DNA from 2 places in the Nocardioides montaniterrae genome. Region 2 is predicted to be linked to the other one. Evidence: predicted binding sites of a transcription regulator. Region 2 holds the regulator's gene; the other holds the start of a gene.
What was found. The regulator HrcA, encoded in region 2, represses chaperone genes, less so after heat shock. The targets are predictions, from matches to a motif close to TTGGCACTCGNNNNNNNCGAGTGCCAA.

Region 1: groES (co-chaperone GroES) is a predicted target of HrcA. The motif match lies at 4,374-4,400, and genes of this name have one in related genera.

What each region holds. Positions count from the first base shown of each region.
Region 1 covers NZ_BAAGSB010000001.1:116,500-131,669, reverse strand. Annotated here, with positions in the region: gene ACYVJ3_RS00610 (hypothetical protein) at 1-153, shown strand, start outside; gene ACYVJ3_RS00605 (SAM-dependent methyltransferase) at 170-895, shown strand; gene ACYVJ3_RS00600 (MMPL family transporter) at 892-3,021, opposite strand; gene ACYVJ3_RS00595 (class I SAM-dependent methyltransferase) at 3,135-4,316, opposite strand; gene groES (co-chaperone GroES) at 4,481-4,774, shown strand; gene groL (chaperonin GroEL) at 4,906-6,525, shown strand; gene ACYVJ3_RS00580 (GNAT family N-acetyltransferase) at 6,643-7,509, shown strand; gene ACYVJ3_RS00575 (hypothetical protein) at 7,551-7,877, shown strand; gene ACYVJ3_RS00570 (DUF3592 domain-containing protein) at 7,931-8,458, shown strand; gene guaB (IMP dehydrogenase) at 8,475-9,977, shown strand; gene ACYVJ3_RS00560 (hypothetical protein) at 10,054-10,455, shown strand; gene ACYVJ3_RS00555 (RNA-binding S4 domain-containing protein) at 10,492-10,851, shown strand; gene ACYVJ3_RS00550 (GuaB3 family IMP dehydrogenase-related protein) at 10,861-11,967, shown strand; gene ACYVJ3_RS00545 (succinic semialdehyde dehydrogenase) at 12,084-13,700, shown strand; gene ACYVJ3_RS00540 (GMC oxidoreductase) at 13,697-15,170, shown strand, end outside.
Region 2 covers NZ_BAAGSB010000013.1:53,471-68,640, forward strand. Annotated here, with positions in the region: gene ACYVJ3_RS15130 (Gmad2 immunoglobulin-like domain-containing protein) at 1-519, shown strand, start outside; gene ACYVJ3_RS15135 (16S rRNA (uracil(1498)-N(3))-methyltransferase) at 619-1,359, opposite strand; gene dnaJ (molecular chaperone DnaJ) at 1,370-2,539, opposite strand; gene hrcA (heat-inducible transcriptional repressor HrcA) at 2,558-3,580, opposite strand; gene ACYVJ3_RS15150 (hypothetical protein) at 3,687-3,887, shown strand; gene ACYVJ3_RS15155 (DUF3097 domain-containing protein) at 3,901-4,761, shown strand; gene hemW (radical SAM family heme chaperone HemW) at 4,767-5,975, opposite strand; gene ACYVJ3_RS15165 (DUF3592 domain-containing protein) at 6,010-6,456, opposite strand; gene ACYVJ3_RS15170 (AMP-dependent synthetase/ligase) at 6,491-8,314, opposite strand; gene ACYVJ3_RS15175 (MOSC domain-containing protein) at 8,334-9,002, opposite strand; gene ACYVJ3_RS15180 (hypothetical protein) at 9,044-9,715, opposite strand; gene ACYVJ3_RS15185 (DUF3099 domain-containing protein) at 9,822-10,007, opposite strand; gene ACYVJ3_RS15190 (DUF4328 domain-containing protein) at 10,092-10,754, opposite strand; gene ACYVJ3_RS15195 (aminoglycoside phosphotransferase family protein) at 10,859-11,689, opposite strand; gene ACYVJ3_RS15200 (DUF309 domain-containing protein) at 11,690-12,112, opposite strand; gene lepA (translation elongation factor 4) at 12,126-14,009, opposite strand; gene ACYVJ3_RS15210 (phosphotransferase) at 14,095-15,027, shown strand; gene rpsT (30S ribosomal protein S20) at 15,167-15,170, shown strand, end outside.

The DNA of each region.
Region 1 (15,170 bases), on a different contig from region 2:
TTCACCACCGAGGCGCGCCACGATGGCACGTACTACCTCTTCGAGTGGGACCCGGTGGTCGGGGACGTTCGAGGCGCGCTCGTGTTCGAGACGAACTCCCCGAACGCGAAGCGGATCATCGACTCCGTGCTGGCGAGCGTGGAGTGGAAGTGACTGACAGACTGCGTCTGTGAGCGAGGGCGTCGGACCGCTGCGGCACGCGTGGTCGCTGCTGCGCCAGGTCGCGGCCGGTGGCGAGCACCGCGAGGCTGCGGTCGCGCAGATCCTGCGGCCGCGCAACCTGTTCCAGCCGTACACGACGACCGAGCCCGAGCGCTACCCGGAGGAGTTCGCCCGGATCGCGACCGAGCTGCCGGCCGACCGCCGCAACGCGCCGCACATCCTGTCGTTCGGCTGCTCGTCGGGCGACGAGCTGATCACGCTGGCGAAACGCTTCCCGGGAGCCGAGATCACCGGCATCGACATCAACCCCGTCGCCGTACGCCGCGCGCGACAGCGCGTCCGTGAGGCGGGCCTGGGCGAGCGGGTCCGCGTCCTGAGGGCGGCCGACGCGGACACCCAGCCGACGGCGGCGTACGACGTCGTCCTCGCGCTCGCCGTCTTCCGGCACGGCCACCTCAACGCGGGGCCGGAGTCGTGTCGCGAGCTGCTGCGCTTCGAGGACTTCGACCGCACGGTCTTCGGCCTCTGCCGCACGCTGCGGCGCGGCGGGCTGTTCGTGATCCGGCACGCGAACTTCAGGTTCAGCGACACCGCCGGGGCGAGCGACTTCCAGCCCGTCGTGACCGGCTTCCCGTCGTCGTCGGCGCAGGGCCTCACGCCGACGTACGGCCCCGACGATCGGATCGTCGGGGCCGCACAGAGGGACGACGGGATCTACCGCCGGATCCGCTAGGCCTGCTTCTCGGCCTGCTTCTCGTCACCGTGGCCCGGCCACCAGGCGGCGTGCCCGACGATCGCGGTGAGCGCGGGCGTGAAGAACATCGACATGATGAACGCCGCGGTGAAGATGCCGAACGACAACGCGAAGCCCATCGACACGATCAGCGAGTTGCCGCCGAGCATGAGCGAGGCGAAGGTGCCCGCCAGGATCACGCCGGCCGCGGCGATGGTCGGACCGGAGTGACGCACCGCCTGGGCCGCCGCGTCGCGTGGGGAGCGGCCCTCGCGGGCCTCCTCGCGCAACCGGGCGATCATCAAGATGTTGTAGTCGGTGCCGAGGGCGACCACGAACAGGTAGATGTAGATCGGCAGCATGAAGATCAGGCCGCTGTCACCCTTGATGTGCTGGATCACGATCACCGTCGCGCCCAGGGTCGCCGCGAAGCCGAGGCCGACCGAGAGCATGAGGTACCAGGGCGCGACGAGGCTGCGCAGCAGGCCCATCAGGATCAGCAGGATGATGATCGCCGCCACCGGGAAGACGACCTTGTAGTCGTGCTTCATCGCCGTGTCGATGTCGACGAAGACCGAGGTCTGCCCGCCGACGTACGCCGACGCGCCGATCTTCGCCGCGGCCGAGTGGGCCGTGGCACGGACGGGACCGCGCACCGCAGCAGCGGCGGCGTCCGAGCCGGGGTTGCTGTCGAGGACGACGCTCACCTTCGCGGTCGTCCGGTCGGGGGAGAGCACGGCGTACTGCGGAGCCTGCGCTGTGCCGCCGGCCGGGGCGACCTGGGCGACGCCGTCGACACCGACGAAGCTCTTGGCGAAGTCGTCGGCCCGCTGCTGGCTCAGGGTGCCGTGCTTCGCCTGGACCATGACCGTGGCGGGGTCGCTCGCGCCGGCGGCGAAGTGGTCGGCGATCGCCGCGGTCGCCTTCGACGACTCGAGGTTGGACGGCATGCTCGACGTGAAGTCGAACGAGGGCGAGAAGCCGAACGAGAAGGCGCTGAGGATCACCAGGATCAGGCCGGACCCGGCGGCGAAGGCCCAGGGGCGCTTGCCGAGTGCCGAGCCGAGCGAGGCGAAGCGGCTCCCCGTGGACTCCTGCTTCCAGCTCTTCGACGGCCAGAACAGCGGCTTGCCGAGCAGCGAGACCACGGCCGGCACCAGGGTCAGTGCGGCCACCAGCATGACGGCCACCGCGATCGCGAGGGCCGGGCCCATCGCCTTGAAGATGCCCAGCGACGACAGGACCAGGGTGCTGAAGGCGACGATCACGGCCCCGCCGGCGGACGCGATCGCCTCGCCGGCGCGCTCGAGCGCGTAGCTGATGGAGGGTCCGATGTCCTCGCCCTCACGCAGCCGCTCGCGGTAGCGGAAGAGGAAGAACAGGATGTAGTCGGTGCCGACACCGAACATCACCACGATCAGGATCTCCTGCAGCGAGGCGTCGGCCTGCAGGTCGAACCACTTCGCGGCCAGACCGATCGCTCCGTTGGCGACCGTCGACACGACACCGATCACGACGACCGGCATCAGCGTGATCAGCACGCTGCGGAAGATGATCGAGAGCAGCACGATGATCAGCAGGACCGTCGCGCCGGCGACGATCTTCATGGTGTTGGCGCTGGAGTCCATGCTGTCGAGCTGCTGGGCGGCGGCGCCGCCGACGTACAGCTTGAGGTCGGTGCCGTCGATGAGCTTCTGGGCGTCCTTGCGCAGGGCCTTGACGTCGTCGGTCGCCTGGGTGTCGAACGCGTTGGCGTCCTTCGCCAGCGGGACGATGCCGATCGCGGCCTTCGCGTCCTTGGCCGGCTGCACCGCGACGACGTCGGCGGGCAGCGCCTGGAAGGTCTTGCCGAGATCGCCGTTGAGCGACTTGGCGACCGCCGTCGCCTTGGCGACGTCGGGCTTGCTGAGCGCGCCGCCGTCGGCACGCTCGAAGACCAGGATCGCGCCCGGCTCGGTGGCCTGGGGGAACTGCTTGGCCTGGATCTCCGAGGCCTTGATGGACTCGTACTTGCTGGGCAGGAAGGACGACTGGTCGGTCGTGGCCTTCAGGCCCGGGGCGAAGACGGCGGCCGCCACCGCCAGGATGAGCCACGAGGCGACCACGAACCAACGGAAGCGGGTCACGAAACGACCTAGGACCTTGAACATGACAACGAACCTACGGCCTCAGTGGACTGTGCCGGTGGGGATTTCATCGCCTGTTCGTCATGACAAGTGTCATGACTGCGGGCCCGGCCTCAGGCGAGGGGTGCGACGAGCAGGCAGGTGCCCTCGCCGGCGACCCGGGTGAGGACGATCGTGCCCTCGGCGTCGCCGGTCGGGGCGAGGCGCTTGCGGAGCTGCTCGGGGGAGATGTCGACGCCGCGCTTCTTGATGGTGAGCCGACCGATCCCGCGCTCGCGCAGCGCCGCCTTCAGCTGCTTCTCGCGGTAGGGCAGCTCCTCGACCACGCGGTAGCCGCGCGCGAACGGCGTCTGGAAGGCCTCGTCGGAGGTCACGTAGGCGATCTTGGGGTCGACCAGGCCGCCGTTGATGCCCGCCGCCACGGCCGTGACCAGGCCCGCCCGGATCACGGCGCCGTCCGGCTCGTAGAGGAACCGCCCGACCCGGCGCACGCCGACCGCCGCCGCTCCCGGGTCGTCCTCGTCGGTGATGCTCGCCAGCCCGCCCGTGGCCGCGATGACGGTGGCGCGACGGGCGACGGTCGCCGTACGCCCGGACCAGAGCGCGGCCTCCTTGACCTCACCGACGTCGCTGACCCATTCGGCCTCGACGCCGCGGGGGACGAGGTCGTGCGGGACTCCGGGGGCGACCTTGACGCAGGCGTCGCGGGTGAGCAGACCCTCGACCCAGGTCCACGGGGGAGTCCAGTCCTCGACCTTGAAGCTGCGGCCCGCGCCCGTACGCCGGGCCGGGTCGGCGAACGCGATGTCGAACCCGTCGTGGGCGACCTCGGTCGCATCGGCGACCTTGGTCGCTCCCGGGAGGCCGAGGGCGGCCAGGTTCGCGGCCGCGATCTCGACCCGCAGCGGGTCGAGGTCGACGCCGGCACAGACCAGGCCCGCGCGGGCCGCGGCGACCAGGTCGCCGCCCATGCCGCAGCCGAGGTCGATCATGGTCTCGGCTCCGAAGGCCGCCATCCGGCCCGCACGGTGGGTCGAGACGCGCAGTCGGGTGGCCTGCTCGAGGGCGTCGCGGGTGAAGTAGAGGTGCTGGGCCAGCTCGCCGAACTTGGCCACGGCGTGGGCGCGCAGCTCGACCTGCGTGAGCACGCCCGCAGCGCGCTCCGCGGTCGTCGTACGCCGGAGCAGGGACTGCACCTGGAGCTCCGGCATGCCCTCGCGGACCGCGTCGGTGGCCGCCGAGAGCAGCTCCTGGCCCGCCTCGGTGAGCAGCCAGCGGAAGTCGTCGAGGTCCACGCCCGCATCCTGTCAGGTTCGCGGAGCGCGACAGCGGCCGCCACGGGCCGACGCGCACTAGCACTCAGTTTGGGCGAGTGCTAACGTCGGGCTGGCACTCTCCGCCGGAGTGTGCCAACGCAGACGTGAACCACCGCAGCTACATGTGAAGGGGAGGTCGACCCGTGTCGATCAACATCAAGCCTCTCGAGGACCGCATCGTCATCAAGCAGGTCGAGGCCGAGCAGACCACCGCCTCCGGTCTCGTCATCCCGGACACCGCCAAGGAGAAGCCGCAGGAGGGCGAGGTCCTGGCCGTCGGTCCCGGTCGTGTCGACGACAACGGCAACCGCGTCCCGCTCGACATCGCGGTCGGCGACAAGGTCATCTACAGCAAGTACGGCGGCACCGAGGTCAAGTACGCCGGTACGGACTACCTGATCCTCACCGCGCGCGACGTCCTCGCCGTCATCGCCTGACGCACCTGGCATCCCGCCTGGCTGCGCCGGGGGCGCTCGACGACCGCTTCGCTTGTGAGGTCGCCTTCGCGCCCCCGGCTTGCCAGCCGGGCGCCAGGCACGTCAGGCCCTTTGTCTTTTAAGGAGCACACATGCCCAAGATCCTGGAGTTCGACGAGAACGCCCGCCGTTCGCTCGAGCGCGGTGTCGACGCGCTCGCGAACGCGGTCAAGGTGACGCTCGGCCCCAAGGGCCGCTACGTCGTCCTCGACAAGAAGTGGGGCGCCCCCACGATCACCAACGACGGCGTGACCGTCGCTCGTGACATCGAGCTGGACGACCCGTTCGAGAACCTCGGCGCGCAGCTGTGCAAGGAGGTCGCGACCAAGACCAACGACGTCGCCGGAGACGGTACGACGACCGCCACCGTGCTGGCGCAGGCGATGGTCCACGAGGGTCTGCGCGCGGTCGCTGCCGGCGCCAACCCGATGGGGATCAAGCGCGGCATGGACAAGGCCACGGCTGCGGTCTCCGAGGCGCTCGTCGCCGCGGCCCGCGACGTCGAGACCCGCGAGGACATGGCCAACGTCGCCACGATCTCGTCGCGTGACAAGCACATCGGCGAGCTGCTCGCCGACGCCTTCGACAAGGTCGGCAAGGACGGTGTCATCACCGTCGAGGAGTCCAACACCATGGGCACCGAGCTGGAGTTCACCGAGGGCATGCAGTTCGAGAAGGGCTACCTCTCGGCGTACTTCGTGACCGACCCCGAGCGCATGGAGGCGGTCATCGACGACGCCTACATCCTCATCAACCAGGGCAAGATCTCCGCGATCGCGGACCTGCTGCCGATCCTCGAGAAGGTCATGCAGACCGGCAAGCCGCTCTTCATCCTCGCCGAGGACGTCGAGGGCGAGGCGCTCTCCACGCTGGTGGTCAACAAGATCCGCGGCACCTTCAACGCGGTCGCGGCCAAGCAGCCCGGCTTCGGCGACCGCCGCAAGGCGATCCTGCAGGACATCGCGATCCTCACCGGCGGCCAGGTCATCAGCCCCGAGGTCGGCCTCAAGCTCGACCAGGTCGGTCTGGAGTCCCTCGGCCAGGCGCGTCGCATCGTGGTCACCAAGGACTCGACGACCATCGTCGACGGTGCCGGTGACGCCGCCGCCGTGGACGCGCGGGTCAACCAGATCAAGCAGGAGATCGAGAAGTCCGACTCCGACTGGGACACCGAGAAGCTGCAGGAGCGCCTGGCCAAGCTGGCCGGAGGCGTCTGCGTGATCAAGGTCGGCGCCGCCACCGAGGTCGAGCTCAAGGAGAAGAAGCACCGCATCGAGGACGCCGTGTCCGCGACGCGTGCCGCGATCGACGAGGGCATCGTCCCCGGCGGTGGCTCGGCCCTGATCCACGCCGTCTCGGTCCTCGCCGACGACCTCGGTCTCGAGGGCGACGAGGCCGCCGGCGTGCGCATCGTGCGCAAGTCGGCCGATGAGCCGCTGCGTTGGATCGCCGAGAACGGTGGCGAGAACGGCTACGTCATCACCTCCAAGGTGCGCGAGGCCGGTCCGGGCGTCGGCTACAACGCGGCCACCGGCGAGTACGGCGACCTGGTCGCCCAGGGCGTCCTCGACCCGGTCAAGGTCACCCGCTCCGCCCTGGTCAACGCCACCTCGATCGCGGCGATGCTGCTGACGACCGAGACGTTGATCGTCGAGAAGCCCGTCGACGAGGAGCCCGAGGCGGCCGGTCACGGTCACGGCCACGGTCACTGATCCCGACGTACGACGACACCGGCCCGCCACGCACCGCGTGGCGGGCCGGCGCGTTTTCTAACGGGAGCGGTACCTACGCGCAATGCGACCGACACACGGCGGGCGCAGGATCGGGACATGTTGTGGCGAGTGCGCGCGAAGCTGTCCGACCGGCCCGGGGCCCTGGCGGCCCTGGCGGCCGCCTGCGGGCGGGCCGAGGCGAACATCCTGACCGTCCACATCTTCCCCGAGGGCGGCTCCGTCACCGACGAGCTGGTCGTGGACCTTCCGACGGGGGCGGGGCTCGCGACGATCGATGCACTGGTGACGGACGCCGACGGCCGGCTGGTCTCGGCGGCGCCCTGCTCGCCGGCGGCAGCTGACGACCAGCCGACCCGTTACGTGCGCGCGGCGCAGGAGATCCTCGAGGAGCCGGCCCGGTTCCCCGAGATCGCCGCCGAGCTCTTCGACGCCGCCGTGGGGATCGAGGGCGACGCCGACGTCCTGGAGATGGCGGTGGGCGAGGTCGCGACGGTGCAGGTACGCCGCACCGTGCCGTTCACGCCGGTGGAGCGGGCCCGCGCGGCCGCGCTCGCCGACCTCCTCGGGAGGGTGCTCGACTCGCGCATCACCTCCCGGTCGCGGCGCACGTTCGGCTCCGCGCTCGAGTACGTCGCCGAAGGTGCCACCGTCTCCGCGCTCGCCGGCGGGCTGGTGGCGGGCCGGGCGTCGTACGAGGTGGCGGAGGGTCCCTGGCCGGTCGACATCTGGGTCGATCCCGCCTGGCAGCGCCGCGGGATCGGGGCGCGGCTGCTCAAGGAGATCGCCCGAGCCGCACGGTCCGCCGATGCCGAGGAGCTCCTGCTCATCGCGCCGGCGGACTCCAAGGCGGCGTTGCCGATGGTGCTCTCGGCCGGCATGCGTGGGCGCATCCGGGTCGCCGACGGCGTCCTGACCCTGCGCATCTCGCTCGCCGAGCTCAGGGTCGCCGCCGGCATCGGCTGACCCCGGGGTTCCGCCGGCGGCCGGCGGGGTAGGAGGTGCCCGTGGAACCCACTACGCGGCGGCTGCCGGCGGTCGTCGAGGCCCTCGTCGTCCTCGTCAGCGCCCTGATCGCGTTCGCGCTCGCGCTCGTCTGCTGGAGCGACGGCCACGTCACCTATGCGCTGCCGAACGGCGTCGGGCACGACACCCTCGGTCGACCCCTCGCAGGTGCCTACGTGTGCGCGGTGCTGGGCGTCCTGACGCTCCCGGCCGGGTATGTCGCCACGCGCGGGCGGGTGCGCTGGCTCGGCGTGCTGGTGCTGCTCGTGCCACTCCTCGCGCTGCTGGTGGCGATCTGGGCGACCCGGGGACCGCAACCCGTCTACTGACGTCTCTCGTGGCAGGGAGTCGGCCTGGGGCGGCGTACGGATAACGTCGGCCCGTGCCCGCACTCAGCATGAGCCTCGATCCCGATCGGACTCCGCGCGCTTGGTTCTCCGTCTCGTCGGTGTTCGCCGCGCTGGGGTCGGTGATGCTCGTGGTGGCACTGGTCCTCGGGCTGCACACGCGCTCCTTCCTCGCCGACGCCGCGCGCACGAACGGCGTCGTGATCTCGCTCGACTCCAGCCGGTCCTGCGACAACAACGGCTGCAGCACGAGCAACAGGCCCGTCGTCAGGTACGTCGTCGATGGCCGCACGCTGACCTTCGAGGACTCGACGTCCACCTCGGGCGGGCCGCAGGTCGGTGACACCGTGAAGGTCGCCTACCGGGCGTCCGATCCGTCCGACGCCCGGATCGTCGGCGGCTTCTTCAGGAACTACCTGGCGTCGGTGATCCTCGGTGGCCTCGGCCTCGTGTTCAGCTTCGTCGGCACCGTGCTCCTCGTCGTGTGGGCGCGGCGCCGGCGCAAGCGGCTCGCCCCGGCCGCCGACGTCACACCGAGCCGGTTCGCTCCGCCGCAGGCCTGAGCCGTAGAATTCCTGCATGGATGAGGTTCCCGCGAAGTTCGCCCCGCTCGGTCTCACCTACGACGACGTCCTGCTGCTGCCGGGTCATTCGGACCTCGCGCCGGACGAGATCGACACCACCACGCGGCTGACCCGCGAGATCTCGATCAAGGCGCCGCTCGTGAGCGCCGCGATGGACACGGTGACCGAGTCGCGGATGGCGATCGCGATGGCCCGCCAGGGCGGCATCGGCATCCTGCACCGCAACCTGTCGGCCGACGAGCAGGCCTACCAGGTCGACCTGGTCAAGCGGACCCAGACCGGGATCATCTCCAACCCCGTCACCATCGGTCCCGACGCGACGCTCGAGGACCTGGACAAGATCTGCGGCGAGTACCGCGTCTCCGGTCTCCCGGTCGTCGACCTGGACAACCGGCTGATCGGCATCATCACCAACCGCGACCTCCGGTTCACGCCCGTCGCGGAGTGGGCGACCACCAAGGTCGACGAGGTGATGACGCCGATGCCGCTGATCACCGGCCCCGCCGGCATCGACCGCGACGCCGCCACCCTGCTGCTGCGCCAGCACAAGCGCGAGCGCCTGCCGTTGGTCGACCCCGACGGCCGCCTGGCCGGGCTGATCACGGTCAAGGACTTCGTGAAGTCCGAGCAGTTCCCCAACGCCTCCAAGGACGGCGACGGCCGGCTCATGGTCGGCGCCGCCATCGGCTACTTCGGCGACGCCTGGGACCGCGCGACGATGCTGATCGAGGCAGGTGTCGACGTGCTCGTCGCCGACACCGCGCACGGCAACGTGCGGATGCTGCTCGACATGGTCGAGCGGCTCAAGACCGACCCGGCCACCAAGCACGTGCAGGTCATCGGCGGCAACGTCGCGACCCGTGAGGGCGCGCAGGCGTTCATCGACGCCGGTGCGGACGCCATCAAGGTGGGCGTCGGCCCGGGCTCGATCTGCACGACCCGCGTGGTCACCGGTGTCGGCGTACCCCAGATCACCGCTGTCTACGAGGCCTCCCTGGCCGCCGGCCCGGCCGGCGTACCGGTCATCGCCGACGGCGGCATGAAGCACTCCGGCGAGATCGCCAAGGCGCTCGTCGCCGGCGCCGACGCCGTGATGGTCGGCTCGATGCTCGCCGGCTGCGAGGAGTCGCCGGGCGAGGTCGTCTTCCACCAGGGCAAGCAGTACAAGTCCTACCGCGGCATGGGCTCGCTGGGTGCCATGTCGAGCCGGGGCAAGAAGTCCTACTCCAAGGATCGCTACTTCCAGGCCGAGGCCACCGACGACAAGATCGTGCCCGAGGGCATCGAGGGTCGCGTCGCGTTCACCGGTCCGGTCGCCTCCGTCGCCCACCAGCTGCTCGGCGGCCTCAACCAGTCGATGTTCTACATCGGCGCGCGCAACATCCCCGAGCTCAAGGAGAAGGGCCGGTTCGTCCGGATCACCTCCGCCTCGCTCAAGGAGAGCCACCCGCACGGTGTCGAGATGACCGTCGAGGCGCCGAACTACCACGGCGCCTGAGTCGACCGCTCTGCTCGGTCGCCGCATGCTGCGGCGCGAGCGGGGGTACCGCCGTCGTCGGTGAAAGGAGCCGACGATGAACAACTGGTTCGACCATTGGAACGACCCGGGCTGGATCGCGGTCTACGTGATCGCCGCCCTGCTGGTGCTCGCCGCCCTCGCCGCGGTGGCCAGGAGCAAGAAGCGCGACCTGGACCGCAAGCACGCCGAGGCGATCCGCACCGACGCACGCCGTGACGAGCCGCGCCTCGAGCGCCGCGAGGCCGAGGCCCGCCGGCTCGAGGCCGAGTCGCAGGAGGCGCGTGCCGAGGCCGACCGCCGAGAGGCCATGGCGCGCTCGCAGCGCGAGAAGCTCGAGAAGGAGCGCGGCGACTACGCCGAGCGCATGCGGGAGGCCGACCGCCTGGACCCGGACGCCGAGGACCCCGTCGAGCAGACCTCCGACCAGGAAGCGCGCAAGCACCGTCGCGCGGGCTGACCTCCGGCGTATCGTCCCTGCCTGAGGAGGGGCGAGATGTCGGTACGGGTCGACGCGTGGTGCTGGGCGGTACGGCTCTACAAGAGCCGCTCCCAGGCGACCGCCGGCGCCAAGGCCGGGCACATCCGGATCAACGGCGTACGAGCCAAGCCGGCGCAGCCGGTCAAGATCGGCGACGAGGTCCGGGTGTTCACCGATCGTGAGCACATCGTCGAGGTGCGCCAGCTGCTGGTGAAGCGGGTGGGCGCGCCCGTCGCCGTGCTGGCCTATCTCGACAAGACACCGGCGCTGCCGCCCAAGGCGGAGCGGGTCGCGCCGGTCTTCCAGCGCGAGCGGGGCACCGGTCGGCCGACCAAGCGCGATCGCCGACTCCTCGATCAACTCCGCGACCGATAACCTGCTCCGGTGAGCGAGATCGAGATCGGCCGTGCCAAGCGGGCCCGCCGTGCCTACTCCTTCGACGACATCGCGATCGTGCCCTCCCGGCGCACGCGTGACCCCGAGGAGGTCTCGACCGCCTGGCAGATCGACGCCTACCGCTTCGAGCTGCCGATCCTGGCCGCGCCGATGGACTCCGTGATGTCGCCGGAGACCGCGATCGCCTTCGGCCAGCACGGCGGGCTGGGCGTCCTGGACCTCGAGGGCCTCTGGACGCGGTACGCCGACCCCAAGCCGCTGCTCGCGGAGGTGGCCCAGCTCTCCGGCATCGACGCCACCCGGCGCCTGCAGGAGATCTACGCCGAGCCGGTCAAGGCCGAGCTCATCACCGAGCGGGTCAAGCAGATCCGTGACGCGGGCGTGACCGTCGCCGGCTCGCTCAGCCCCCAGCGGACCAAGGAGTTCGCCAAGACCGTCGTGGACGCCGGTGTCGACATGTTCGTCATCCGCGGCACCACCGTCTCCGCCGAGCACGTCTCGGGCCAGGCCGAGCCGCTCAACCTCAAGGAGTTCATCTACGAGCTCGACGTGCCCGTGATCGTGGGCGGCTGCGCCACCCACCAGGCGGCCCTGCACCTCATGCGCACCGGCGCCGCCGGCGTGCTGGTCGGGTTCGGTGGGGGAGCGGCGCACACCACCCGCACCGTCCTGGGCATCTCGGTCCCGATGGCCTCCGCCGTCGCCGACGTCGCCGCTGCGCGTCGCGACTACCTCGACGAGTCCGGCGGTCGCTACGTCCACGTCATCGCGGACGGCTCGATCGGCACCTCCGGCGATCTGGCCAAGGCGATCGCCTGCGGCGCCGACGCTGTCATGGTCGGCTCGCCGTTCGCGCGTGCCACCGACGCGCCCGGCCACGGCTTCCACTGGGGCGCCGAGGCGCACCACGCCGACCTGCCGCGCGGTGAGCGTGTCCGGTTCGACCAGGTCGGAACCCTCCAGGAGATCCTGTTCGGTCCCTCGCACGTCGCCGACGGCACGATGAACCTGATCGGTGCCCTCAAGCGCTCGATGGCGACCACCGGCTACACCGAGCTCAAGGAGTTCCAGCGGGTCGAGGTCGTCGGGGCCTGAGGCGCTCAGCCGGCTGACGCGCGGTTGACACTCGATCGCGATCTGTCGAGACACTGTGTCGCAGTTCGCGGCCGGTACCCGTTCTACTGACCGGTAACGGGGAGTACCCTCGCGGCATGAGCGCGTCGAACCCCACGCCCGAGCCACTCGTCGACGGTCCGCACGACCCGGAGCACGACCCGCGCGCGGCGTACGTCCTCGAGCCGTCGCACGTCAAGCGGCTCACCGACCGGATCCTCTCCACGACCGGTCGCACGCTGCCGCTGACCTCGCCGCTGGACGGCGCGCCGCTGGCGAACATCCCGCAGTCGAGCGAGGAGGACGTCGACGAGGCGTTCCGCCGCGCGCGCATCGCGCAGGCCGCCTGGGCGCAGACCTCGATCGCCGAGCGCGAGGCCGCCATGCTGCGCCTGCACGACATCGTCCTCGAGCGCAGCTCAGAGATCCTCGACCTGATCACGCTGGAGTCCGGCAAGGCCCGCAAGCACGCGTACGACGAGATCCTGCACGTCGCGCTGACGGCTCGCTACTACGGCAGGATCTCCCACAAGCACCTCGCCACCCGGCGCGCGACCGGCGTGATCCCGGGGCTGACCCGCGTCGACCACAACCGGGTCGCCAAGGGCGTCGTCGGCATCATCTCGCCGTGGAACTACCCGCTCACGATGGCCATCTCCGACGGCCTCCCGGCGCTGATGGCCGGCAACGCGGTCGTCACCAAGCCCGACGCCCAGACCATGCTCACCGCGCTGCTGGGTGCGGAGCTGATCGAGCAGGCCGGCATCCCGCGCGACCTGTGGGTCGTCGTGGCCGGCCCGGGCCGCCAGCTCGGCACGCCGATCATCGAGCGCTCCGACTACATCTGCTTCACCGGCTCCACCGCGACCGGCAAGCTCATCGCCAAGCAGTGCGCCGAGCGCCTCATCGGCTGCTCGCTGGAGCTCGGCGGCAAGAACCCGATCCTGGTGCTGCGCGACGCGGACATCGAGAAGGCCGCCGAGGGCGCCGTACGCGCCGCGTTCTCCAACGCCGGTCAGCTCTGCGTCTCCACCGAGCGGATGTTCGTCGCCGACCAGGTCTACGACCGCTTCGTCGAGCGGTTCGTGGCACGCACCAAGGCGATGAGCCTCGGTGCCGGCCTCGACTGGGAGATCGACATGGGTCCGCTCATCTCCGAGGACCAGCTGACCACCGCGGTCGCCCACGTCGACGACGCCGTCGCCAAGGGCGCGCGGGTGCTGGCCGGCGGCAACGCCCGGCCCGACCTCGCGCCGTACTTCTTCGAGCCGACCATCCTCGAGGGCGTCACGCCCGAGATGACCTGCTTCGGCCACGAGACCTTCGGTCCGGTCATCTCCGTCTACCGCTTCCACGACGAGGCCGACGCGATCGCGCGTGCCAACGACGGCGAGTACGGCCTGAACGCCTCGATCTACACCCAGGACGGCAAGCGCGGGCGTGCCCTCGCCCGGCAGATCAAGTGCGGCACGGTCAACATCAACGAGGGCTTCGCCGCCTCGTTCGGCAGCATCGACGCCCCGATGGGCGGCATGCGCGAGTCCGGGATGGGCCGTCGGCAGGGCGCCGAGGGCATCCACCGCTACACCGAGTCCCAGACCGTCGCCACGCAGCGGGTCCTCAAGCTCGGCCAGAACTTCGGCATGTCCGCCGAGACCCACGCGAAGGTGATGAACCTGAGCCTCAAGGCACTCAAGAAGCTGGGACGGGCATGAGCATGGGAAATCACAGCGCCTTCGACTACGACGTCCTCGTCATCGGGTCCGGCTTCGGCGGCTCGGTGTCGGCACTGCGCCTGACCGAGAAGGGCTACAAGGTCGGTGTCCTCGAGGCCGGCGCGCGCTTCCGCGACGAGGACTTCGCGGACACCTCCTGGGACCTGAAGAAGTTCCTGTTCCAGCCGGCGGCCGGTTGCTACGGCATCCAGCGCATCGACATGGTCAAGGACGCCATCATCCTGGCGGGCGCCGGTGTCGGCGGCGGTTCGCTGGTCTACGCGAACACGCTCTACGAGCCGCTCGACCCGTTCTACAAGGACCCCTCCTGGGCGCACATCACCGATTGGAAGTCGGAGCTGGCCCCCTACTACGACCAGGCCAAGCGGATGCTCGGTGTGGTCGTCAACCCGAACGAGACCCCGGCCGACCGGGTCATGAAGAAGGTCGCCTCCGACCTGGGCGTCGAGGACACCTTCCACGCGGCGCCGGTCGGCGTCTTCTTCGGGCAGGGCGGGGAGACCCCTGGCTCGTCGGTCGACGACCCGTACTTCGGCGGCGTGGGCCCGACCCGCAACACCTGCACCCAGTGCGGCGAGTGCATGGTCGGCTGCCGCCACAACGCCAAGAACACCCTGGTCAAGAACTACCTCTACCTCGCCGAGCAGAACGGCGCCGAGGTGCACCCGCTGACCACGGTCACGAAGGTGACCCCGCTCGAGGGCGGCGGCTACGAGATCCAGACCCGTTGGACCAAGGCCAAGCTGTCCCGGCGTACCGCCGTCAAGACGTTCACCGCCGAGCAAGTCATCTTCAGCGCGGCCGCGATCGGCACCCAGAAGCTGCTGCACCAGCTCAAGGCCGACGGCGACCTGCCGAAGATCTCCGACCGCCTCGGCATGCTGACGCGCACCAACTCCGAGGCGATCCTCGGCGCGATCGCCCCCGACCTGGAGACCGACTACTCCGAGGGCGTGGCGATCACCTCCTCGATCCACCCCGACGAGCACACCCACTTCGAGCCGGTCCGCTACGGCCACGGCTCGAACGCGATGTCGTTCCTGCAGACGGTGCTGACCGACGGTGGCCCGCAGCGCAAGCGCCGGTGGATCAAGGAGATGGGCGCCCAGCTCAAGGCCGGCAACCTGTTCAAGCTCTACGACGTCAAGCACTGGTCCGAGCGGATGATCGTGCTGCTCGTCATGCAGGCCAAGGACAACTCCATCACGGTCTTCCCCAAGAAGACCCCGTTCGGCTACCGGCTGTCCTCCAAGCAGGGCCACGGCGAGCCGAACCCGACCTGGATCCCGGTCGCCAACGAGGGCGCGCGGCTGATGGCCAAGCACATGTCGACCGACACAGGCCCCGGGTACGCCGGCGGCACCGTCGGTGAGCCGTTCAACGTTCCGATGACGGCCCACTTCATCGGCGGCTGCGCCATCGGGGACAGCGCCGACACCGGTGTGGTCG
Region 2 (15,170 bases):
CTCGAGGTCGCCAACCCGGCGTACGCCGACGCGTCCGAGGACACCGCCCCCGGCGGCAACAAGCTCGCGATCCAGCAGCTCATCTACTCCCTGAACTCGGCGAACGGCACGGCCGACAAGCCGCTGCCGGTGCACTTCACGCTCGGCGGCCAGGACTCGACGTACCTCGGCCAGCCCACCCGCGCCAAGGCCGCGCCGCAGCTGCGCGTCCTGTCGATGATGAGCGTGCTCTCACCGGCCGACGGCTCCACGCTGTCGGGTCGCACGGTGTTCAGCGGCGTCGGCAGCTCGTTCGAGGGCACCGTCGCCTGGGAGGTCCGCGACTCCTCCGACAAGGTCGTCCTGAGGGGCAGCTCGCAGTCCGACGGCTGGATGGACAAGCTCTACCCGTGGAAGGCCACGCTCGACCTCAGCAAGCTCGCACCCGGCAGCTACACGTTCGTGGCGATGACCGACGACCCGTCGGGCGGCGAGGGCGGCGGCCCGTTCAAGGACGACAAGACCTTCACGATCAGCTGAGCGAAGCGCTCCGCACGACGGTCGGCGGGCCCCACCTCGCCGACCGTCGCTGGGAGTCAGTGTCCGGAAGACACCCGACGCAAACGTCGGGGTAGGGCCTCACGCCCAGCGCGGGGTGCGCGCGAGCAGCGCGGCGACGGCGACGACGCCTGCGGTGGAGGTGCGCAGCACCTCGGCACCCAGGCGACTCGAGACGGCGCCCGCACGCACGAACAGGGCGACCTCGTCCTCGGTGAGCCCGCCCTCGGGGCCGACGACGAGCAGGATCTCGCCCGCATCGGGGACGGCCAGGTCGGCCATCGGTTCGCTGGCAGCCTCGTGCAGCACGACCGCGAGGTCCGCGCGCGCGACCATGTCGGCGACGTCCTTCGTGGACGCCAGCTCGAGGACCTCGGGATGCCAGGCACGGCGCGACTGCTTGGCGGCCTCGCGCGCGGTGGCCGCCCACTTGGCGTGCGACTTGGCGGCGCGCTCACCCTTCCAGACCGCGACGCTGCGCGTCGCCGCCCACGGGACGATCCGGGCCACGCCGATCTCGGTGAGCACCTCGACGGCGAGCTCGCCGCGCTCGCCCTTGGGCAGCGCCTGCACGACGCTCACCCGCGGCCACGGCTCGGGGACGTCCTCGACGGACCTCACCGTGACGTCGAACGATCGCTTCGAGGTGGCAGCGACGGTGCCCGTCGCGAGCCGCCCCGCGCCATCGCCGAGCAGGAGGTCCTCCCCCACGCGGAGGCGACGTACGACGACGGCGTGGTGGGCCTCGTCGCCCTCGACGACCACCGTCGACCCCGGGCCGACCCCGTCGAGGGTCGGCACGAGGTGCTGGGGCAGCGTCATCGGGCCGGGCTCAGTGCTGCTGGCCGAAGGCGTCGCGGAGGCGGCCGAACATGCCCTTGTGGGCAGGGCGTACGTCGCCCGTCGGCTGCTCCTCGTTGCGCGCCGTGGCGAGCGCACGGAGCAGCTCCTCCTGGCGGGCGTCGAGCTTGGTCGGGGTCTCCACGACGACGGTGACGACCAGGTCGCCGCGACCGCCGCGCAGACCGGGCACGCCGCGGCCCTTGACCAGCGTGTCCCAGCCGGACTGCGTGCCGGCCGGCACCGCGAGCTCGAAGGAGGTCTCGCTCGCCTCGTCGCCGAGGTCGGCCTCGAGCGTGGGCAGGCGGACCTGGGTGCCGAGCGCCGCAGCCGTCATCGGCAGCGCGACCGTGCAGTGCAGGTCGCCGCCGTGGCGGGTGAAGGTCTTGTGGGGCGCGACCTGGATCTCGACGTACAGGTCACCGGCGGGGCCGCCGCCGGGACCGACCTCGCCCTGCTCGGCCAGCTGGACGCGGGTGCCGGTGTCGACGCCGGCCGGGATCTTGACGGTGAGGGTACGACGCGAGCGGACCCGTCCCTCGCCCGAGCACTCCCGGCACGGGTCGGGGATGACCGAGCCGAACCCGCGGCAGGTCGGGCACGGGCGAAGCGTGCGGATCTCGCCGAGGAACGAGCGCTGGACGTGGGCGACCTCGCCCTGGCCGTGGCAGGTGCCACAGGTCTGCGGCTGCGAGCCCTCGGCCGCGCCCGAGCCCTGGCACGCCGCGCAGTGGACGGCCGTGTCGACCTTGAGCTCCTTGGCGACACCGAACGCCGCCTCGGCCAGCTCGACCTCGAGGCGGATCAGGGCGTCCTGGCCCCGGCGTACGCGTGAGCGCGGGCCGCGCCCGCCACCGCCGCCACCACCGGCCTGGCCGCCGAAGAACGCGTCCATGATGTCGGTGAACGAGAATCCCTGGCCGGCGCCGCCGCCGCCGAAGCCGCCGCCGAACGGGTCGCCGCCACGGTCGTACTGCTGGCGCTTGCCGGGGTCGCTGAGCACCTCGTACGCCGCGGACACCGCCTTGAACCTCTCCTGCGCCTCCGGGTCGGGGTTGACGTCGGGGTGCAGCTGGCGGGCCAGCTTGCGGTAGGCCTTCTTGAGGGTGTCGGCGTCGGCGTTGCGGTCGACTCCGAGAAGCTCGTACAGATCCTGGGACATGCTCTTGGTGGTTCTCTCTCAGCTCTCGTCGAGGATGCGCGAGACGTAGCGCGCGACTGCGCGCACGGCCGCCATCGTGCCGGGATAGTCCATGCGGGTCGGGCCGACGACGCCGAGCGTCGCCAGGGCCTCACCGTGGGTGGTCGTGGGTCCGTAGCCGCTCGCGACCACGCTGGTCGCGGCGAACTGCTCGAAGGGTCCTTCGGCGCCGATGCGCACCATCACGCTGCCGTCGGTCGTGGCCGCGCCGAGGAGGGTGAGCAGCACGACGTGCTCCTCGATCGCCTCCAGCAACGGGCGGACCGAGGTGTCGAAGCTGTCGCCGTAGCGCGCGAGGTTGGCGGTGCCGCCGACGGCGACGCGCTCGTCGGAGCGGTGGTCGCTCATCGCCTCGGTGAGCACGGCGACCACGGCGGAGGTCGCCGCGTCGGGCTGCTCGGCCGTCAGCGCACCGAGGGCGGTCACCGCGTCGGCGATGCGCTCGCCGGTGACGGCGAGGTTGATCCGGCTGCGCAACCGGCCGAGGGCGTCCTCGGACAGCTCGGCGCCGAGGTCGACCAGGCGCTGCTCGACCCGGCCGGTGCTGAGGATCAGCACCACCAGGAGGCGGTCGGGGTTGAGCGCGACCAGCTCGACGTGACGGACCGTGGACCGGCTCAGCGTCGGGTACTGGACGACCGCGACCTGGTGGGTCAGCTGGCTGAGCAGGCGCGCGGAGCGGTTGACGACGTCGTCGAGGTCGACGGCGCCGTCGAGGAACGTGGAGATCGCCCGCTTCTCCGGCGCGCTCATCGGCTTGACGGTGGACAGGCGGTCGACGAAGAGCCGGTAGCCCTTGTCGGTCGGCACCCGGCCCGCGCTGGTGTGTGGCTGGGCGAGGTAGCCCTCGTCCTCGAGCGCGGCCATGTCGTTGCGGATCGTTGCCGGGCTGACGTTGAGGCCGTGGCGCTCGACCAGCGCCTTGGAGCCGACCGGCTCCTCGGTCGCGACGTAGTCCTCGACGATGGCACGCAGCACGGCGAGCCTTCGCTCCTCCTGCATGCGGCACCTCCCGTCGGGCACGTGTTTGGCACTCGTGACGAATGAGTGCCAAGTCTATAGCGTCCGCACCCGACTACCGATCCAGCAGACGGGTACCGCGTGCCACATGAGCCACCCCGATACCCCCGACCCCGACACCCCCGACTCCGAGACCGGGTCGATCAGCGACGACCAGCTGCCCGAGGACCTGGTGCCCGGGCCGGACAACCCGCTCGCCGAGGGACTGCCACCCGGCGACGCGGCCGAGGGGCTGATGGACCCGGACCAGAGCACGCACCGGACCAACACGGAGACCCAGCGCAACTGATCACACCGTTCACATGCGTAACATTGGTGCCGTGGATCGCTACGGGACCGATGTCCTCTCCGGCGACTGGCGTGTGCCCAAGCGGGGCCGTGCCGTCGAGACGGCGGCCGACCTCGGCCTGGTCGTCGAGGAGGTCCAGCACGACTTCTGCGGCGAGATCGTCGCGGTCGACCGCGACATCGACACCGTCACGCTGGAGGACCGCCGCGGGACGCGGCGTACCTTCGAGCTCGGCCCGGGCTTCCTGCTCGAGGGCAAGCCGGTCATCCTGACCGCTCCGGTGCGGGTCTCAGCGGCTGCGGCCACCCCGAAGCGCACGGCCTCCGGCTCGCTCGCCGTCCAGGGTGCCCGCGCCCGGGTCGCCCGCGCCAGCCGCATCTTCGTGGAGGGTCGCCACGACGCCGAGCTCGTCGAGAAGGTCTGGGGCGACGACCTGCGCATCGAGGGTGTGGTCGTGGAGTACCTCGGCGGCGTCGACGACCTCGCCGCGCACCTGCGCGACTTCTCCCCCGGCCCCGAGCGCAAGGTCGGCGTGCTCGTGGACCACCTGGTCAGCGGCTCCAAGGAGTCTCGCATCGCCGACGACATCGCCCGCGGCCCGTGGGGCGGGAGCGTGCTGATCGTCGGCCATCCGTTCATCGACGTGTGGCAGGCCGTCAAGCCCGACCGCCTGGGCCTGCGCGCCTGGCCGCAGATCCCCCGCTCGATCGAGTGGAAGAAGGGCATCTGCCAGCACCTCGGCTGGCCGTACGCCGAGCAGGCCGACATCGCCCGCGCGTGGCAGACCATCCTCGGCCGGGTCGAGTCCTTCGACGACCTCGAGCCCGCCCTCCTCGGTCGGGTCGAGGAGCTCATCGACTTCGTGACCTCCTGACGCGGTCAGAGCAGGTCGCGCACCACCGCGTCGGCGAGCAGCCGTCCGCGGGTGGTGAGCACGAGCCGGTCCGCCGTGCCGTCGAGCAGCAGGCCGTCGGCCACCAGCTGCGGGATCGCCGTACGGCCGGCGTCGTCGAGCACGTCGACGCTCAACCCCTCGCGCAGGCGGACCTCGAGCAGCACCCGCTCGACGCGGCGGGTCTCGTCGTCGAGCAGCTCGCGGGCATGGGCGGGGCTGAGGCCGTCGCCGAGGCGACCGGCGTACGCCGTGGGGTGCTTGACGTTCCACCAGCGCGTGCCGGCGACGTGCGAGTGGGCGCCGGGGCCGACGCCCCACCAGTCGTCGCTGCGCCAGTAGGACAGGTTGTGCCGGCACTCCGAGCCGGGCCGCGACCAGTTGGAGACCTCGTACCAGCCCAGGCCGGCCGCGGTGAAGCGCTCGTCGGCCAGCAGGTACTTGTCGGCGAGGTCGTCCTCGTCGGGCATCGGCAGCTCGCCGCGCTTGACCCGCCGGGCGAGGGCGGTGCCGTCCTCCACGATCAGGGAGTACGCCGACACGTGGTCGGGCTCGCACGCCAGCGCGGCGTCGACCGAGGTCCGCCAGTCGTCGAGCGACTCCCCCGGCGTGCCGTAGATCAGGTCCAGCGACACCTCGTCGAAGCCGGCCTCGCGCGCGGCAGCGACGGCGAGCGGAACTCCTTCGGGGTCGTGGGTGCGGTCCAGCACCGACAGGACCGCCGGCACCGCCGATTGCATGCCGAAGGAGATCCGGTCGAACCCGGCCGACCGCAGCCCCGAGAGGTAGCCGAGCGAGACCGAGTCGGGGTTCGCCTCGGTCGTCACCTCGGCGTCGGCCGCCAGGCCGAACTCCGACCGGATCGCCCCGAGGATCGCGCCCAGGGCCGTCGGGGACAGCAGGGTCGGCGTACCTCCGCCGAGGAAGACCGTCGACACCGGCAGGTCGCGATCACCGAGCACGCGCCGGGCCAGCCGGACCTCGGCGACCGCCTGCTCGGCGTACGTCGAGCGCGAGACTCCCCCGCCGAGCTCCTCGGCGGTGTAGGTGTTGAAGTCGCAGTAGCCGCAGCGGACCGTGCAGAACGGGACGTGCACGTAGAACGCGAACGGTCGCTGCCCGAGAGCGTCCAGCGACGCGACGGGGAGCGATCCGTCGGCGGGGGCGGGGTCACCGTCGGGCAGCGCGGAAGGCACCCGGGAAGTCTCCCACCCGGGTCCGCGCGACGACTCAGGGCCTGATCGCCGGGTGCCCGTTCCGCGCGAGGGCACCGACCACGAGTCCACCGATCAGCAGCACCATGGAGGCGATGCCGCCCAGCACCATCACCGAGGCGACCTGGCCATAGGCGCCGACGATCGAGCGGGTCGGGTCGTCGCCGTCGTACCGCAGCTCGACGGAGTCGCCGACCTGGCCGATGCAGGCCGGGTTGTTGGTGGCGGTGTACGCCGTGTCGCCGACCTCGAAGCGCACCTCGACACCGCACCCGTGGACGGTCGGCAGACCGCGCTCGACCACCTGTCCCGTCGCGGTCGAGCTGAGGTCCTTGTAGTGGACCCACTCGATCGCCGACGCGACGGCCAGCAGCACCGCCGCGCCGAGCAGGACGACGGCGATCGCCGCGCGCACCTGCCAACGTCTGAAGAACCCGAAAGCACCCTTCGGTCGGTCACTCATCTGCTCATCCCCCCAAGAGCAGCCCTGCGACGGTTCAGCCGCCGTAGAAGCTGTCGATCAGCTGCTTGTTGTTCGCCTCGACGACCGCGCGCTTGACCTTGAGCGACGGCGTCAGCTCGCCCGACTCGATGGTCAGGTCGTGGTCGAGCAGCTCCCACTTCTTGATGGTCTCCCAGCGGTTCAGGGTCAGGTTGAGCTCGTCGACGTAGTCGCCGACCATCTCGCGGACCTTCGCGCTGTTGACCAGGTCGGTGTACGACGTGCCCGCGAGCCCGTGCTCCTTCGCCCAGTCGGCGATGGCGTCGGGGTCGAGGGTGACGAGCGCGGAGACGAAGTTGCGCTCGGCGCCGAAGACCATGAACTGGCTGACGTACGGGCAGATCGTCTTGAACTTGGCCTCGATCGCCGGCGGCGCGATGTACTTGCCGCCGGAGGTCTTGAAGAGCTCCTTGATGCGGCCGGTGATCTTGAGGAAGCCGTCGGCGTCCAGCTCGCCCTTGTCGCCCGTGCGCAGCCAGCCGTCGGCGGTGAACGCCTCGGCCGTCGCCTCGGGAAGGTTGTGGTAGCCGGCCATGATGTGCGGGCCGTGCAGCTGGACCTCACCGTTCTCGCCGATGCGGACCTCGGTGCCGGGGAACGGCTGGCCGACGGTGCCCATCTTGAGCTCGTCGGGGTGGTTGACCGTGGCGCCGGCGGCGTTCTCGGTCATGCCGTAGCCCTCGAGGATGACGATGCCGGCGGCGTGGAACCACGAGGCGATGTCGGCGTTGAGCGCCGCCGAGCCGGAGATGAAGAAGCGGACCCGGCCACCGAAGCGGTCGCGGACCTTGCTGAAGACCAGCTTGTCGAAGAGGTCGTGCTCCGCCTTGAGCAGCGGGTTGACCTTGCCGGCGCGGGCGGCGGCGTCGTACTTGAGACCGACGGCGAAGGCGCGCTTGAAGATCTTCTCCTTCAGGCCACCCTCCGCCTCCTGCATCGTGATGATGCGGGCGTAGGCCTTCTCGAAGATGCGCGGCGCGGCGCCCATGAAGGTCGGCTTCACGACGCCCAGGTTGTCGACGATCTTGTCGACGCGGCCGTCGATGGCGCAGGAGAAGCCGCACGCCATCTGGGTCGAGGAGAGCACCTTGCCGAACGCGTGGGCCATCGGCAGCCAGCGGAACTCGAGGTCGGTGGTGGTCAGCAGGCCCTGGGCCTTGATGGCCTCGCCCTCGAAGACCCAGGCCTTGTGCAGCGTGCGCACGCCCTTGGGCTTGCCGGTCGTGCCGGAGGTGTAGATCAGGGTGGAGAGCTGGTCGGCCGGGATCGACTTCGCGAGGTCGTCGATGGCGGTCGGGTTCTTCTCCAGGTACGCCGTACCGAGGCCGGTGAGCTGCTCGAGGCTGATCACCCAGTCGCCGTCGGCGGCAGCGGCGTCGAAGACGACGACCTTGTCCAGCTGGGGCAGCTCGGCGCGGTGCTCGCGCAGCTTGGCGAGCTGGGACTCGTCCTCGGCGAAGACGTAGCGGCACTCGCTGTCGCTGAGGATGTACGCCGTGTCCGGCCCACCCGTGGAGGGGTAGACGGTCGTGGTGGCGCCACCGGCACACATCACGGCCAGGTCGGCGAGGATCCACTCGTAGCTCGTGCCGGCGGCGATGCCGACGCGCTGCTCGGCGTCGAGGCCCAGCGAGAGCAGGCCGGCAGCGAGCTTGCGGACGTCGTCACCCGCCTGGCGCCAGGTGCGGGACTCCCACACGCCGTCGACGGGGAACCGGAACGCCTCGTTCTCGGGGTTCATCTCCACCCGCTCGAGGAACTGCACTGCGCAGTTCTGTGGCATCCGGTCGATGAAGCTGGTGTCGGTGTTGACGGCCATGGGCCTAAAACTAGAGCACTCAGGAGCCCGGCGTACCGGCCGGTACGAATCCGAGGTGGGCCGCGAGCTTCCGGGTCGGCTCGGCAGCGAGGTCCTCGATCACCTGCAGGGAGGGCAGCCGGGAGCGATCCAGGTTCATCGCGACGAACAGATCGACGACGGTGATGCCGTGGCCCGGGGTGCTGACGACCTCGATCTCGTCGCCCGTCGTGAGGCTTCCGGGCTCGAGGACGCGGAGGTAGGCGCCGGGGCGCAGCGCCTGGGTGAAGCGCTTGACCCACGCGGTGTCGTCGTACCCGCTGACACGCTGCCAGCCCTTGAAGGTGTTGCACGGCGTGCGCGTCGAGCAGACCTCGAGCAGCGTCGTGCCGATCCGGAGACGCGTCCCGATCACGCAGGCCTGGAGGTCGATGCCCTCGGTCGTGAGGTTCTCGCCGAACTGGCCGGGCGGGATGGCGCGGCCGAGCTCGCCCTCCCAGAACGCCAGGTCCTCCACGGCGTACGCGTAGACCGCCTGGTCGCGACCACCGTGGTGCTTGGTGTCCGACACCGAGTCGCCGGCCAGCCCGGACGGCCCCACCTCGACCGGGCCCTCGACAGGCCGCTTGTCGATGGAGCTGCGGCCGACGGACCCGGCCCAGTCGACGTCGACCGGACGGCCGACGTTGGTGGACAGGAGACGAGGCATGGGCACCACTCAACCACGAGGCTCCCCCGCAGCCGCACCGATCAGGACGCGGTCCCGACGTACGTCGCGCGGGTGACCTTGCGGACCACGACCGAGCCGTCGTTGCGGATCACGTGGACCGTCCACACCGGGTTGGTGCGGCTGATCCCGTCCCCGGAGTCGGGGCCGTAGATCGAGCCACCGTCGCAGGAGTAGAAGCCGACCCAGGTCGGGTGGCTCGGGTAGTAGCCCCACGCACCGCCGACCCGCACCGTGCAGCGCTCGCCGTCGGCGAGCCGGAGTCCCTGCGGCGACCGCTTCGCACGCAGCAGTGCGGGGTCGCCGGCGAAGGTGCCGGCGTACCGGAACCGGACGAGCTGCTTGACCTCGACGTCGCGCAGGCACAGGACCGTGTGGTCGAACGACCGCCAGCAGGACGGGGCGTACGCCGCGGTCGGGTAGCAGATGTCGACGTGGTCCGAGACGGAGTAGGGCGACTGGTCGTCGCAGCTGAGCGAGCCGTCGCCCTCGCGGTGGACCGGCCAGCCCACCCTCGCCCGGCCGGTGGCGCCCACCGGGCGGACGACGACCTTCTTGGTCGCCGTCAGCGTGGTGGTCGTGGAGGTGGTCGAGGTGGTCGCGGTCGCTGCGCCGGCCGGACCGCCGGGGACGGCGTACGTCGCGGCCGCGACGGCGAGCAGGGCGGGCAGGAGACGAGCGGTACGACGCAGCATGGCGTTCCTCCGGGTTCGGGGTGTCGTCTGTGTTGACGCCCCGGATGCCCGTCGGGTTGCAGTGCTGCGCTACTTCTTCGCGCCGACCGACCGGGGCAGCAGTTCGCTAGTCGCGGTCCTCGCGCCAGTTGGCGGTGATCGCGGCGACCGGCGGGATCACCGCGGCCACGATGCTCATCCCGACCGCGGCGGGCGTCGAGAAGAGCCGCACCACGAACCACGCGAGCACGATGAGCAGCACACAGGTGCCCATGAGGGCGAAGTAGGCGCGTTGCCGGGCTCGGGAGACCATCGCGTACGACGCTAGCGCGCCGCCGGCTCACTCACTTGTGAGTGAGGGCGGCCGATTGCCCTGTGTCAGGTCGCGGCGCTGGCGCTACCTCTTCGCGCCGACCGCCCGCGACAGCCGCACCACGACGACGATCGCGAGCACCGCCGCGACGACGTCGGCGGTGTCCGAGAAGATCCCGACATCCAGGTAGTGCCTGAACGAGTCGGCATCGGTCGGGTCGTGCTGGCCCGCGAAGACCCGGCCGCTGACGTTCGACACGATCCACATGCCCCACCACCAGCCGAGCAAGGACGTGCTGCGCGTCGGGCACCAGAACCTCCACAGGTCGAGCATGTTCTGGATGGACATCCACAGGTTGCCGATGGGGATGAACCACGAGCCGGCGTGCCAGCCCGGCGTACGACGGATCCGGTCGGGCGGCGTCACGCGGGCCACCCGGACCTGCCACACGCACCAGAAGATGCCCGTCGCGAGCAGGCAGACGAGCCCGACGAGGGAGAACGTCCGGTTGAGGTCGTCGAAGCTCCGGGCGTCGCTCAGGGCCGCCGCGCGGTCCGTGCCGATCTCGTCCGCGATGCGCTTGCCCCACACCTCGAGGCCGACCGTCGCGGCGCTGAGCGCGGCGAGCACGCCGAGGCCGGCGGCGACCATCCAGCCGAGGACCGCGGAGGACCCCCTGGCCTGGTCGCTCGGGCTCCACACCGGCGGGGTGGCGGGAGGCGGGTACGCGGCGTAGGGGTCGGTCACGTGGCGATTGTGCAGGCGCGGGGCGACGTGCGGACCCGTTCGCCGCAACTCGCAGCAGTTGGCCGGGGACCGGACTCACTCACCTGTGAGTGAGGAGGGCGGACCTAGTCCTGGACGGCCTTGGCGACCGCGATGTTCGCGGTGACCCAGCCGCGGTCAGCGGTCGGGTTCTCGAGGACCTCGCCCTTGACGTTGACGACGGTCCGCACGACGACCCAGGCCCGGGCCCGGTCCTCGTCGAGCTCGGCGTGGTCGACGAGTGCGAAGAACCGGTCGCGCACACCGTCGCGGAGACGGCCGGCGTACTCGCTGTAGCGGTTGACCAGCATCGGCGTGAGCTCGAAGTGCGGGTCGCCGGAGAGCGGCTTCGGATCGATGGCTCGCCACTCCCCTGCGCCGTCGAGCAGGACGTTCTCGTAGTGCAGGTCGGTGTGGACGAGCGTGCCGTCGGTCGCCGGGTCGGCGGCGAGCTCGCGTGCCAAGGCACGCGCCTGCTCGACCATCCGGTGCGGGATCGGCAGCGAGCGGTCGGCGGCCGCGAGGTCGGCGGCCCACCCCTCGGCGTACGACGAGAGGGTGCGCAGCTGCGGCGGCGCCGGCACGTGCAGGTGCCCGTAGAGCCCAGCGACGACCTCGCAGGCTTGCAGGTCCCACGAGTCGACGAGATCCTGGCCGGTCAGGCGCTCGAGCAGCAGCGCCCAGCGGTGCGGGTCCGCCCGCAGGAGTCGTACGGCGCCCCGGCCGTGCCAGTGCTGCAGCGCCAGCGCCTCGTGCTCGGCCTCCGGGTGCGGCCGGACGACCTTGAGCGCGGCCGCGTCACCGTCGGCGGTGCGGACCGGCAGCACCTGCGCGGTCCGGCCCCGCATGGCCTCGCCGTCGGGCGTCAGGTCCCACTCGGCGATCAGGTCGCGCAGCACGCCGGGCAGGCGGTCCACTCAGCCCTCGACCCGCCCGCGCGCGCAGGCGACGACGGCGGCCAGGTCCACGCCGTAGGCAGGACCGCCGGTCGCCGCATAGGCCTCGATGTTGCCGGCACCTCGCTCGACCAACCGCCGTGCGCCGACGGGCTTGCCGCGCGCGGCGTGGGTCAGGCCCACGCAGAGCTGCGCGAGCCCCTGCCACATCGGCCGCTCGGGCTCTGGGCAGTCCTTCCAGCGGGCCTCGAGCACCTCGTGCGCCGAGAAGGGGCGCCCCTCCGCCAGCAGGCGGCGCGCCTCGGCGACGGTCTCGAGCGGCGGCAGCGGCTCCTCGGAGACCGGCTCGACCCCCGTCTCGCCGTACGGGAGAGGGCGTCCCAGCGCGTCGCGCGGGCGGGCCTGCCGGGGTCGGCCCTCCTCGTCACGATCGCGCGCTGTCATGCCGGCTCGACACTCACTTCTTGGGCTTGTCCCCGGACGGCTGGGTGGTGGAGAGCGCGGCCACGAAGGCCTCCTGGGGGACCTCGACGCGGCCGACCATCTTCATCCGCTTCTTGCCCTCCTTCTGCTTCTCCAGCAGCTTGCGCTTGCGGCTGATGTCGCCGCCGTAGCACTTGGCCAGGACGTCCTTGCGGATCGCGCGGATGTTCTCGCGGGCGATGACCCGGGCGCCGATGGCGGCCTGGATCGGGACCTCGAACTGCTGGCGCGGGATGAGGTCCTTGAGCTTGCCGGCCATCATCACGCCATAGCCGTACGCCGAGTCGCGGTGGATGATCGCCGAGAAGGCGTCGACCGGCTCGCCCTGGAGCAGGATGTCGACCTTGACCAGGTCGGAGGCCTGCTCACCGGAGCGCTCGTAGTTGAGCGAGGCGTAGCCCTTGGTCTTGGACTTGAGCTGGTCGAAGAAGTCGAAGGCGATCTCGCCCATCGGCAGGGTGTAGCGCATCTCGACGCGGTCCTCGGAGAGGTAGTCCATCCCCTGCAGGTTGCCGCGCTTGAGCTGGCACAGCTCCATGATCGTGCCGATGTAGTCCGACGGCGCCAGGATCGTGGCGTTCACGATCGGCTCGCGGACCTCGTTGATCTTGCCGTCGGGGTACTCGCTGGGGTTGGTCACCGTGATCTCGGTGCCGTCCTCCATGAGGACCTCGTAGACCACGTTGGGCGCGGTCGAGATCAGGTCGAGGTTGAACTCGCGCTCGAGCCGCTCGCGGGTGATCTCCATGTGCAGCAGGCCGAGGAAGCCGATGCGGAAGCCGAAGCCGAGCGCGCCGGAGGTCTCGGGCTCGAAGGTCAGCGCCGCGTCGTTGAGCTGGAGCTTCTCCAGGGCGTCACGCAGGACCGGGTAGTCGTCGCCGTCGATCGGGTACAGGCCGGCGTACACCATCGGGTTGGGGTGCTCGTAGCCGCCGAGCGCCTCCTCGGCTGGCTTGTGCAGGTAGGTCACGGTGTCGCCGACGCGCGACTGGCGAACGTCCTTCACACCGGTGATGAGGTAGCCCGTCTCGCCCACGCCCAGGTCGTCGGCCTTGGTCGGCTCGGGGCTGATCACGCCGAGCTCGAGCATCTCGTGGGTCGCGTTGGTCGACATCATCTTGATGCGGTCGCGGTGGGTGAGCTTGCCGTCGAAGACCCGGACGTAGGTGACCACGCCGCGGTAGGTGTCGTAGACGGAGTCGAAGATCAGCGCCCGTGCGGGAGCGTCCGGGTCGCCGACGGGGGCCGGGACCTGCTTGACGATCTCGTCGAGGAGCTCCTCGACGCCGATGCCGTTCTTGGCGCTGACCCGCAGCACGTCGGACGGCTCGCAGCCGACGAGGTTGGCCAGCTCGGCGGCGTACTTCTCGGGGTCGGCGCTGGGCAGGTCGATCTTGTTCAGGACCGGGATGATGTGGAGGTCCGCGCCCATCGCGAGGTACAGGTTCGCGAGGGTCTGCGCCTCGATGCCCTGGGCGGCGTCGACCAGCAGGATCGCGGCCTCGCACGCCTGCAGGCTGCGGGAGACCTCGTAGGTGAAGTCGACGTGGCCGGGCGTGTCGATCATGTTGAGGACGTAGGCACCCGGCTCGGCGCCGTTGGCGTTGTCCGCGGCGACGCCCCAGGGCATCCGGACCGCCTGGGACTTGATGGTGATGCCGCGCTCGCGCTCGATGTCCATCCGGTCGAGGTACTGCGCCTTGGCGTCGCGGTCGGAGAGCACTCCGGTCAGCTGCAGCATCCGGTCGGCGAGCGTCGACTTGCCGTGGTCGATGTGCGCGATGATGCAGAAGTTTCGGATGACCGACGGATCGGTGGCGCCCGGCTTGGGGACGGCGGAGACAGGTACGACGGGCATGATGACGCCATTCTCGCAGTGACCGCGGGGCGGGAGGAAACCAGCGGCGGCAGGGCCGGATCACGGGGCTGGTTGGATGGCGGGCGTGCTTCCCTCGCCGATCCCCCACGGGCGGACCGCCAAGCGACTCGACTGGGTCCATCTTCCGCCACGCGTGCGCGACGAGGTCGAGCGCCGCATCGGTACGACGGTCGTCCACTCGATCTCCCAGGACAGCGGATTCACCCCGGGGTTCGCGTCGGTCCTGCTCGGCGAGGACGGCACCCGCCACTTCGTGAAGGCTGCCTCCGTCAAGGCGCAGCGCGCGTTCGCCGAGGCCTATCGCATCGAGGCGCGGCGCCTGCGCTCCCTGCCGCCCGAGGTCGCGGCACCCCGGCTGCTGTGGACCACCGAGGTCGAGGACTGGGTGGTCCTGGAGACGGCGTACGTCGACGGCCGGGCGCCGTCGCGGCCGTGGACCGCGGAGGACCTGGCAGCCGTCTCCGACATGCTCGTCGCGACCTCCGTCCTCCTGACGCCTGCGCCGGGCATCGGCCTGGACCGCGCGGTCGACGACCTGGCCTCGTGGGTGGACATGTGGGACTCCGTCGACCGGCCCCACACCGCCGAGTGCCGGGCCCTGGCCTCCCGCTTCGGGGAGGTCGTGGACGGCGACACGCTCGTGCACACCGACGTACGCGACGACAACCTGCTGATCACCCGCGACGGGGAGGTCTCGCTGTGCGACTGGAACTTCCCGGTCGTCGGCGCCGCATGGCTGGACTCGCTGTGGCTGCTGATCGGCCCGCGGGGCGACGGCCTCGACGTGGAGGCCCACATCGCGGCCCACCCGCTGCTGTCCTCGGTGCCCGCGGAGTCGATCGACGTGGTCCTGGCCCTGATCCTCGGGTACCTCGAGAACAGCTCGACCCTGCCCGTCCCGCCGACCTCCCCCAGCCTCCGGCGTGCCCAGCGTTGGCAGCGCGACGTGCTCCGTGATTGGCTCGGCGAGCGCCGGGACTGGGACTTCGCGGTCTGAACTCGGCTCCGAATTCGGCCCTGACCCGGGCCGCTGATAAAGTTTGGGGCTGCGTGTTCGAGGCCCCTCCCCTCTCATCCCCAGAGTGGCCGGGAGAGCGCGTCTCACCGCATCAAGGCATTCACCGAAGGGTTCTCACATGG